DNA from 3 places in the Pseudomonas sp. Marseille-Q8238 genome. Region 2 is predicted to be linked to each of the others. Evidence: predicted binding sites of a transcription regulator. Region 2 holds the regulator's gene; each other region holds the start of a gene.
The links. Region 2 encodes sigma-54, which starts transcription at its own class of promoters, with help from an activator protein. Its sites were predicted from a motif close to ANTGGCATNNANNTTGCTNT; they were not measured.
Positions count from the first base shown of each region.

Region 1: the regulator sigma-54 is predicted to act here: its motif matches at 1,873-1,892, upstream of flgB (flagellar basal body rod protein FlgB).
Region 3: the regulator sigma-54 is predicted to act here: its motif matches at 1,117-1,136, upstream of glnA (glutamate--ammonia ligase).

Region 1 is NZ_CBCOPI010000001.1:2,284,744-2,287,982, reverse strand. It holds gene ACWPW0_RS10615 (flagellar hook protein FlgE) at 1-202, opposite strand, end outside; gene flgD (flagellar hook assembly protein FlgD) at 270-935, opposite strand; gene flgC (flagellar basal body rod protein FlgC) at 959-1,402, opposite strand; gene flgB (flagellar basal body rod protein FlgB) at 1,417-1,824, opposite strand; gene cheR (protein-glutamate O-methyltransferase CheR) at 2,187-3,014, opposite strand; gene ACWPW0_RS10590 (chemotaxis protein CheV) at 3,059-3,239, opposite strand, start outside.
Region 2 is NZ_CBCOPI010000001.1:1,033,714-1,036,952, reverse strand. It holds gene lptA (lipopolysaccharide transport periplasmic protein LptA) at 1-155, shown strand, start outside; gene lptB (LPS export ABC transporter ATP-binding protein) at 155-880, shown strand; gene ACWPW0_RS04570 (RNA polymerase factor sigma-54) at 1,027-2,520, shown strand; gene hpf (ribosome hibernation-promoting factor, HPF/YfiA family) at 2,667-2,975, shown strand; gene ptsN (PTS IIA-like nitrogen regulatory protein PtsN) at 2,990-3,239, shown strand, end outside.
Region 3 is NZ_CBCOPI010000001.1:503,228-506,466, reverse strand. It holds gene thiI (tRNA uracil 4-sulfurtransferase ThiI) at 1-902, opposite strand, end outside; gene glnA (glutamate--ammonia ligase) at 1,232-2,638, shown strand; gene ACWPW0_RS02215 (mechanosensitive ion channel family protein) at 2,835-3,239, opposite strand, start outside.

The DNA of each region.
Region 1 (3,239 bases), 1.3 Mb from region 2:
ACAGCTGCGAGACGTTGTTAAGCAGCACACCACTGCCTTGCGGGTTACGACCACTACCCAGGATAGACGCCGAGTACAGATCGCCGAACTCGGCGCGCGACTGCTTGAAACCTGCCGTGCCGGCGTTGGAGATGTTGTTGCCGGTTACGTTGAGATCGCTACTGGCAGCACGCAGGCCGCTCAGGCCGATGTTAAACGACATGGTGTTCTCCTAGCCGGCTGTCCGGCACTGTCAAACGATAAGGGGTTGGCCTGGGGCCACACTCGAATTACTGGCCGATGACCTGGACCTGGGAAATCGGAATACTGCCAATGCCTGCCAGATTGAGCAGCAATTCACTGCCACCCAGGACTACGCTGTCGACATTCGCCGGAAGCATGGTGTAGAGCCCTTTGGTCTCGTTGCCGTAGGTCGCATGTGCCTCGAACTTGTACTTGCCGGCCGGCATTTCTTCGCCGTCGCTGTTCTTGCCATCCCAGGTGAAATCGATATTGCCGGCCTTCTGCTCACCCATATTGATCCGCGTGACCAGCACACCTTTGTCGTCATACACGTTGAAGTACACGTTGCTGCTGCTGGCTGGCAGCACCATTCTGGCCTTGAAGGGCTCCGACGTATCCACGATGGCTTTGTCGGTCGGGACGATGACCTTGCGACCGACCAGGGAAGATGCCTGCAGCGCCTGCGAGGACTGATAACTGGAAAGCAACGAACCCATGCTGGAATTGAGTTTCTCGATCCCCTCTACCTGGCTGAACTGCGCCAGTTGGGCAATGAACTCACCATTGCCCTGTGGCTCGAGCGGGTTCTGGTTATTCAACTGCGCCACCAACAGGTTGAGGAATTCGTTCTTGCCGAGATCCTTGTTCTGCTTGGGTTCTTGCTTTATCTGGTACTGATCAAGCACCGAGTTATTAACGCCACTAACGCTCATTCTCTACACTCCTCGCTGGTGGCTTATTGGCCCAGTGTCAGTACACGCTGCATCATCTGCTTGGCGGTGTTCATCATTTCCACGTTGGTCTGGAAGGCACGACTGGCAGAGATCATGTCAGCCATTTCCTCGACCACGTTGACGTTCGGGTAATACACGTAGCCCTTTTCATCCGCTGCCGGATGGTTGGGCTCATAGCGCGGCATCAGGGTGCTTTGGTCTTCCACGATGCCCAGCACCTCGACGCCACGCCCGGACGCATCCTGATCAGCGAACAACGAACCGCGATCACCCTGCATGCTCGAATTGAACACGGTGGCAAACACCGGGTGGCGAGCGCGGTAAGTCTGGTCGATGCTCGACGAGACCGTTTCGGCGTTGGCGATGTTGCTGGAAATGGTGTTCAGGCGAGTGCTCTGCGCGCTCATGCCGGTTCCGGCGATATTGAAGACACTGGCGAGTGACATGGCATCGTTCTCCTTTATTCGCCGCGCAGGGCGCTGACCAGCCCTTTGAACTTGCTGTTGAGCAGCGTGAAGCTGGCCTGGAACTGCACCGAGTTCTGCGCGTAGTTGGATTGCTCCTGCTGCAGATCAACGGTGTTCTGATCAATCGAGGGGCTGAATGGGGTACGGAAGCGTAGGGCCGGATCGGCCAGCTCGATGCCCATGCCCGCTATGTGACGGCTGCTGGTCATGTTCAGGTTGAAGTCACCACGTTTGGCCTTCTCGCTTTGCTGAGCCAGCACAGCGGAAAAGTCGAGATCACGTGCTTTGTAGTTCGGTGTATCGGCGTTGGCGATGTTGTTGGCCAATACCTCGGCACGCTTGGCGCGAAAGCCTAGGGCCGTTTCGTGGATACCGAGTGCACTGTCGAAGCTGATGCTCATGATCTTTAACCTTTGCCGCTGGGCAATCTGGTGTGGCGTACCAGACATTTAGCAAAGGCCATGCCATTTTTAATTATTCTTATATATCAATGGTTTACTAACAAATCGTGATAAGGAAAAGCGGCAAGCGGCAAGCCTTTACCGCTCTCTGGCAAGGTAAGCGGCAATGGTTTTGCCGCATCGGCAAAGTACGTATCCGTTTTTTCGCCCTCCCCAGTGACAATTCACATGCGTCCAAAAATTGCCAGGAGCTATTTTTAACGCCGCCCGAAGAGGGTCGACGCGCGGCTGTTATGGATAACAGGGCATAAAAAAACGGGAGGCCATTGGCCTCCCGTTTTACTGACTTGCTCGTCCGTCGGTCATTTGACCTTATAGATAATGCCAGGGCTGCACTGCACCATCTGGTAGAGGTCCGGCAATCCATTCAACGCCTCAGACGCCCCCAGGAACAAATAGCCGCCTGGTTTGATCGTGGCATGAATGCGCGTGAGGATGTCTTTCTTCACCTCAGCGGAGAAGTAGATCAACACGTTGCGGCAGAACACCACATCGAACTTGCCGAGGCTGGCATAGCTGTCCAGCAAGTTCAGCGCACGAAACTCAACACGACTCTTTATTGCCGGCTTCACTGCCCAACGGCCTGGTCCCTTGGGATCGAAGTAGCGCTGCAGCCTTTCCTGGGACAGACCGCGTCCGATGGCCAGGCTATCGTACTCCCCCCCCTTGCATGCGGTGAGCATCGAGCCGGAAAGATCCGTGGCAACGATCTGTACGCCGCTTTTCAACAACCCCAGGTTACTTTTCTCGAACTCATCAATGGTCATCGACAGCGAGTAAGGCTCCTGCCCCGAAGAACAGGCAGCCGACCAGATGCGCAAGCGCTGACCGGCGCAAGCCTTGATCATCTCGGGGAGGACACGGCTCTTCATGACCTCGAAGGGATAGCCATCACGAAACCACAGCGTTTCGTTGGTGGTCATGGCATCGACGACCTGCTCCCGCAACCCACCGCGGGGCTGCAGTTGCATCTTCTGCACCAACTCCCCCAGCGTCTTGATGCCCTGTTGTTCCATCAGCTTGTTGAGGCGACTGGACACCAGATATTGCTTATTGCTGCCCAGCAGAATACCGCAGGCCTTTTCCAGAAAAATCCGGAACTGCTCGAAATCCAAATTGCCAGAAGACACTCGTGCCGCCTCACCATGCATATAAACCGCAGAGGTCTGAACCCTCAGCCCCCATCCGACACTCGGATACGCTCAACCACACGAGAAGCAAGGTCATCCGGACGGAATTTCGCCAGGAAATCATCCGCCCCCACTTTTTTCACCATCGCCTGATTGAATACACCCGACAGGGAAGTATGCAGAATCACATGCATGTTCTGCATCCTTGGATCAGAGCGAATTTCC
Region 2 (3,239 bases):
ACACCTTCGAAGGCGAGAAGATCGTCTATGACACCCAGCGCCAGATCGTCAACGCCGGCCGCGCCAATGGTGCCTCGGTGAGCACACCGCGCCCACGCATCGACATGGTCATCCAGCCGCGCAAGAAAGCCGGCGAGCAGGAGCAGCCTCAGTAATGGCGACACTCAAGGCGCAGCATCTGGCGAAGAGCTACAAAGGCCGGCAAGTCGTGCGCGACGTCAGCCTGTCCATCGACAGCGGCCAGATCGTCGGCCTGCTCGGCCCTAACGGCGCCGGCAAGACCACCTGCTTCTACATGATCGTAGGCCTGGTCCAGGCCGACCAGGGGCGCGTACTGATCGACGACCTCGACGTCAGCCATCAGCCCATGCATGGCCGCGCTCGCGTGGGTATTGGCTACCTGCCTCAGGAAGCATCGATCTTCCGCAAGCTTTCGGTGGCCGACAACATCATGGCCATCCTGGAAACCCGCAAGGACCTCGACCGCGCGGGCCGGCAGAAGGCGCTCGAAAGCCTGCTGCAGGAATTCCATATCAGCCACATCCGCGACAACCTCGGCATGAGCCTGTCCGGCGGCGAACGCCGTCGTGTGGAAATCGCCCGCGCCTTGGCCACCGAACCCAAGTTCATCCTGCTGGATGAACCTTTTGCAGGTGTCGACCCGATTTCCGTGGGTGATATCAAGCAGATCATTCACCACCTGAAAGCCAAGGGCATCGGCGTTCTGATCACCGATCACAACGTCCGTGAAACCCTCGACATCTGTGAAACCGCCTACATTGTCAGCGATGGCCAACTTATCGCCGAGGGCGATTCGGCCAGCATCCTGGCTAACCAGCTGGTGAAAGAAGTCTACCTGGGCCACGAATTCCGCCTCTGACACAAACACGCACTCATTGCGCGGATATTGTCAAGCCTAGGCAAGGCCATCAGTTTCGGGCATATAATTTGCTTATTGGCGGCGCTCCGGCGCCCTGTAGTGAATGGCGCACCAGCGCCGGCAAATAAGGTGCAAAGCTTCCTGCCATGAAACCCTCGCTAGTCCTCAAGATGGGCCAGCAGCTGACGATGACGCCGCAGCTGCAACAGGCCATTCGCCTTCTCCAGCTTTCAACGCTGGACCTGCAACAGGAAATCCAGGAAGCGCTGGAGTCCAACCCAATGCTGGAGCGCCAGGAAGAAGGCGAGGACTTCGACAACTCCGACCCACTGGCCGATGGTGAAGAACAACCGCGCCAGGTCGAGCAGGAACCCAGCTATCAGGAAACCACTACTGCCACCGTCGAGAATCTCGAAGAAGGCGAGTGGCACGAAAGCATTCCCAACGAACTGCCAGTCGACACCGCCTGGGAAGACGTCTACCAGACCAGCGCCAGCAGCCTACCAAGCAACGACGATGACGAATGGGACTTCACCACCCGCACCTCGGCCGGCGAAAGCCTGCAGACCCACCTGCTATGGCAGCTCAACCTCGCACCGATGTCAGACACCGATCGCCTGATCGCCGTGACGCTCATCGACTGCATCAACGACCAGGGCTACCTGGAAGAGTCGCTCGAAGAAATCGTCGAAGCCTTCGATCCGGAAATGGACGTCGAGCTGGATGAAGTCGAAGCGGTTCTGCGGCGCATCCAGCACTTCGAACCCGCTGGTGTAGGCGCACGCGACCTGCGTGAATGCCTGCTCCTGCAATTGCGCCAGCATGCCGCCGATACGCCATGGCTCAGCGAAGCCCAGCGCCTGGTCAGCGACCATCTCGACCTGCTCGGCAGCCGCGACTACAGCCAACTGATGCGGCGCATGAAGCTCAAGGAAGATGAGCTGCGCCAGATCATCGAGCTGATCCAGAGCCTCAACCCACGCCCTGGCTCGCAGATCGAATCCAGCGAACCGGAATACGTGATCCCGGACGTCATCGTGCGCAAACACAACGAACGCTGGCTGGTCGAGCTGAACCAGGAAGCGGTCCCGCGCCTGCGGGTCAACGCGCAGTACGCCGGCTTCGTCAAACGCGCCGACTCCAGCACCGACAACACCTTCATGCGCAACCAGTTGCAGGAAGCCCGCTGGTTCATCAAGAGCCTGCAGAGCCGCAACGAAACCCTGATGAAGGTTGCCTCGCAGATCGTCGAGCACCAGCGCGGCTTTCTCGAATATGGTGACGAGGCGATGAAACCGCTGGTGCTGCACGACATTGCGGAAGCCGTCGGCATGCACGAGTCGACCATTTCCCGCGTGACCACGCAGAAATTCATGCATACACCCCGTGGCATATACGAGTTGAAATACTTCTTCTCCAGCCACGTCAGCACCTCGGAAGGCGGTGAATGCTCCTCCACCGCGATCCGCGCCATCATCAAAAAACTGGTTGCTGCGGAAAACGCTAAAAAGCCGTTGAGTGACAGCAAGATCGCTGGTTTACTGGAGGCACAGGGCATTCAGGTGGCCCGTCGCACAGTCGCCAAATACCGCGAATCCCTCGGGATAGCGCCTTCGAGCGAACGCAAACGACTGATGTGACCCGCCCCTGAGGGAAGGCTTTTGCAGAACTGTACAGACATCCGACCGGATCTCCAGAACAGTCCTGCAAAAGCCTTCCAAGCCAGAGTGTTACGGTGGCAGGCCCGCTAGCCTGTCTCTTACACACGGCAACAAGGAGAAGCGGTATGCAAGTCAACATCAGTGGACATCAACTGGATGTGACCGACGCCCTGCGCGACTATGTCGGCGAGAAACTCAGCAGACTGGAGCGCCATTTCGACAAGATCACCAACGTGCAGGTGATAATGGAGGTCGAAAAGCTCAAGCAAAAAATCGAAGCGACGCTCCACATCGCCGGCGGCGAGGTGGTAGCGAACGCCGAACACGAAGACATGTATGCAGCGATCGACCTGCTCGCTGACAAACTTGACCGTCAACTGATCAAACATAAGGAAAAGCAGCTCGGACGCCTACAAGGTGCAACCGCGCGCTAAAACCTAACCCTGACATGATCCGACTTGAAAACATCCTGACCCCCGGCCGTTCCCTAGTGAACGTGCCGGGCGGCAGTAAAAAGCGCGTTCTGGAACAGATTGCCAACCTGATCGCGCGCGAATTGCCCGACCTTGATGCGCAAGACATTTTCGAAAGCCTGATTGCCCGCGAAAAACTCGGCTCCACCGGGTTCGGCAACGGCATTGCCATTCCCCACTGTCGCTTGCCCGGCTGTGCTGCGCCGATCAGCGCGGTATTGCGTC
Region 3 (3,239 bases), 530 kb from region 2:
GGCAGGGTCTGGCTCGACACCTGGGAAATCGCCTCGCCGGTCACCAGCGCATCGATGCTCAGCTCTTCGGCGATTCGCGTAGCAGCACGCAGCATCATGCGCTTGAGCACGACGCCCATCTGGCTGTTGTCGACCTTGCCGAGAATCTCGCCGACCACTTCCTCGAACGGCACGCTGATAAACAGCACACGGTGCGAGCTGCCGTATTTCTGCCAGAGATAGTGCGCCACTTCCATCACGCCCAACTCGTGGGCACGGCCGCCGAGGTTGAAGAAACAGAAGTGGGTGAGCAGACCACGGCGCATCATCTGATAGGCCGCAACGGTGGAATCGAAACCGCCGGACATCAATACCAGGGTCTGTTCCAGCGAACCGAGCGGATAACCGCCGATGGCGTTGTGCTGGTGGTGGATGACGAACAGACGCTGATCGCGAATCTCGATGCGTACTTCCACATCAGGGTTCTTCAGGGCGATCCCGGCCGCACCGCACTGCTGGCGCAACTGGCTGCCGACGTAGCGCTCGACATCCATGGAGCTGAACGCATGCTTGCCGGCACGTTTACAGCGCACGGAGAAGATCTTGCCCGGCAACTGGTCGGCATAGTGCTGCTTGCACTTCTCCAGGATGTCGTCGAAATCACCCAGCGGGTATTCGTTGATTTCCAGGAAGTGGGCGATGCCGGGCGTACAGCTCAGGCGCTCGATCATCTCCAGCAGCGCTTTCGGCTCGCTGACCTTGGTTTCCACCTCGAGGTTGTCCCACACCCCGTCCACCCGCAACTCGGGGTCCAGATCACGCAGCACGGTGCGGATGTTCTTCCCCAACTGGCGGATGAAATGCTTGCGCACCGGCCGGCTCTTGATGGTGATTTCAGGGAAGACTTTGACGATGAGTTTCATGGGGACAGCAGTGCACGAGGCGCCGGAAAAAGAAGGGCGCGGATTATAGCGGAAATTGCTCAAGGTTTAACCAGAAACAACACACATTCGAAACCGCGCACCACAAGAGTGCACTACAATGGAGCGCCGCACCAAAATAGCACTTCATTTTGGTCAAAATATCGCCACAGCCCGCATATACGCTGCCCTTGAGGGCCAAAAACCACGCTGGGGCACTGGCATGCAATTTGCTCCCTTGTGAGGCAGGTTGCCCTGGAAGAGTATTCGCGCCGGGCTTTACCGTAATTTCTGAGGGGCTCACGATCGAGCCTTTCCATCTGGAGGACAACATGTCTAAGGCTGTTCAACTGATCAAAGAACACGACGTGAAGTGGGTTGACCTGCGCTTCACCGACACCAAGGGCAAGCAGCACCACGTGACCATGCCGGCCCGTGATGCCCTGGACGACGAATTCTTCGAAGTCGGCAAAATGTTCGACGGCTCCTCCATCCATGGTTGGAAAGGCATCGAAGCCTCCGACATGATTCTGCTGCCGGACGACAGCACTGCCGTGCTCGACCCGTTCACCGAAGAGCCGACCCTGATCCTGGTCTGCGACATCATCGAGCCGAGCACCATGCAAGGCTACGACCGTGACCCGCGCTCCATCGCCCGTCGCGCCGAGGAATACCTGAAGACCACCGGTATCGGTGACACCGTATTCGTGGGCCCGGAGCCTGAGTTCTTCATCTTCGACGAAGTGAAGTTCAAGTCCGACATCTCCGGCTCCATGTTCAAGATCTTCTCCGAGCAAGGCTCCTGGAACACCGACGCCGACATCGAAGGCGGCAACAAGGGCCACCGCCCAGCCGTCAAAGGGGGTTACTTCCCGGTTCCGCCGTGCGACCACGACCACGAAATCCGTACTGCCATGTGTAATGCCATGGAAGAAATGGGCCTGGTCATCGAAGTTCACCACCACGAAGTGGCGACTGCCGGCCAGAACGAAATCGGCGTGAAGTTCAACACCCTGGTGGCCAAGGCCGACGAAACCCAGACCCTGAAGTACTGCGTGCACAACGTGGCCGATGCCTACGGCAAGACCGCGACCTTCATGCCGAAGCCGCTGTACGGCGACAACGGTTCGGGCATGCACGTGCACATCTCCATCTCCAAAGATGGCAAGAACACCTTCGCGGGTGAAGGCTATGCCGGCCTGTCCGACACCGCCCTGTACTTCATCGGCGGCATCATCAAGCACGGTAAGGCCCTGAACGGCTTCACCAACCCGTCGACCAACTCGTACAAGCGTCTGGTCCCAGGCTTCGAAGCACCGGTCATGCTGGCCTACTCGGCGCGCAACCGCTCGGCCTCGATCCGTATTCCATACGTATCCAGCCCGAAAGCTCGCCGCATCGAAGCGCGCTTCCCGGATCCGGCTGCCAACCCATACCTGTGCTTCTCCGCACTGCTGATGGCTGGCCTGGACGGCATCCAGAACAAGATCCACCCCGGCGACGCTGCCGACAAGAACCTGTACGACCTGCCGCCAGAAGAAGGCAAGCTGATCCCGCAAGTGTGCGGCAGCCTGAAAGAAGCCCTGGAAGAGCTGGATAAAGGCCGTGCGTTCCTGACCAAGGGCGGCGTGTTCTCCGACGACTTCATCGATGCCTACATCGAGCTGAAATCCGAAGAAGAAATCAAAGTACGCACCTTCGTACACCCGCTGGAATACGACCTGTACTACAGCGTCTGATACCCACCGGTGTCATGAAAAGGCCTCCCTCGGGAGGCCTTTTTTATTGTTGTGACGCGGCCCGCAAGCGACGCTCGCCGATGCCGCGCCAGGCGGATCGATAAAGCGTGATCCACCCTACGCACCTCTCACGCCGAATGGCGGGCTGCGCACGCCCCAGGCTCCCCTGCGCGCCTACGTCATAGCCACATGCGCGTCAGATGCCGCCATCCATTGGCTGAGCCTGCTCGTCCGACTCCTGCGGCTTCGGCCGGCTGGCACGGGACAACTGGACGTTCAAGCGCGGCATGGCCAACTCCATACCAGCCTGATCCAGCTTCTGGCGCAGACGCAGGTTGAAGGCACGCTGCACCTCCCACTGCTTGATCGGCGCTGTCTTGAAGCGGAAACGCAAGATCGCCTGGCCATTGTCGAAGCTCTCGATGCCCTGCACCTCCAGTGGCGACCAGATCGAGCGGCTGACCACCCGATCACTGCGCAACTCGCTGGACACCTCGCGCACCAGCGCCACCGCATCGTTGATCGGCATGCTCGCCGGCACCGGCCAGCGGAACATCGCGTAGCCGAACTGCCGCGAGTAGTTCTTGATGCTCTTGATCTC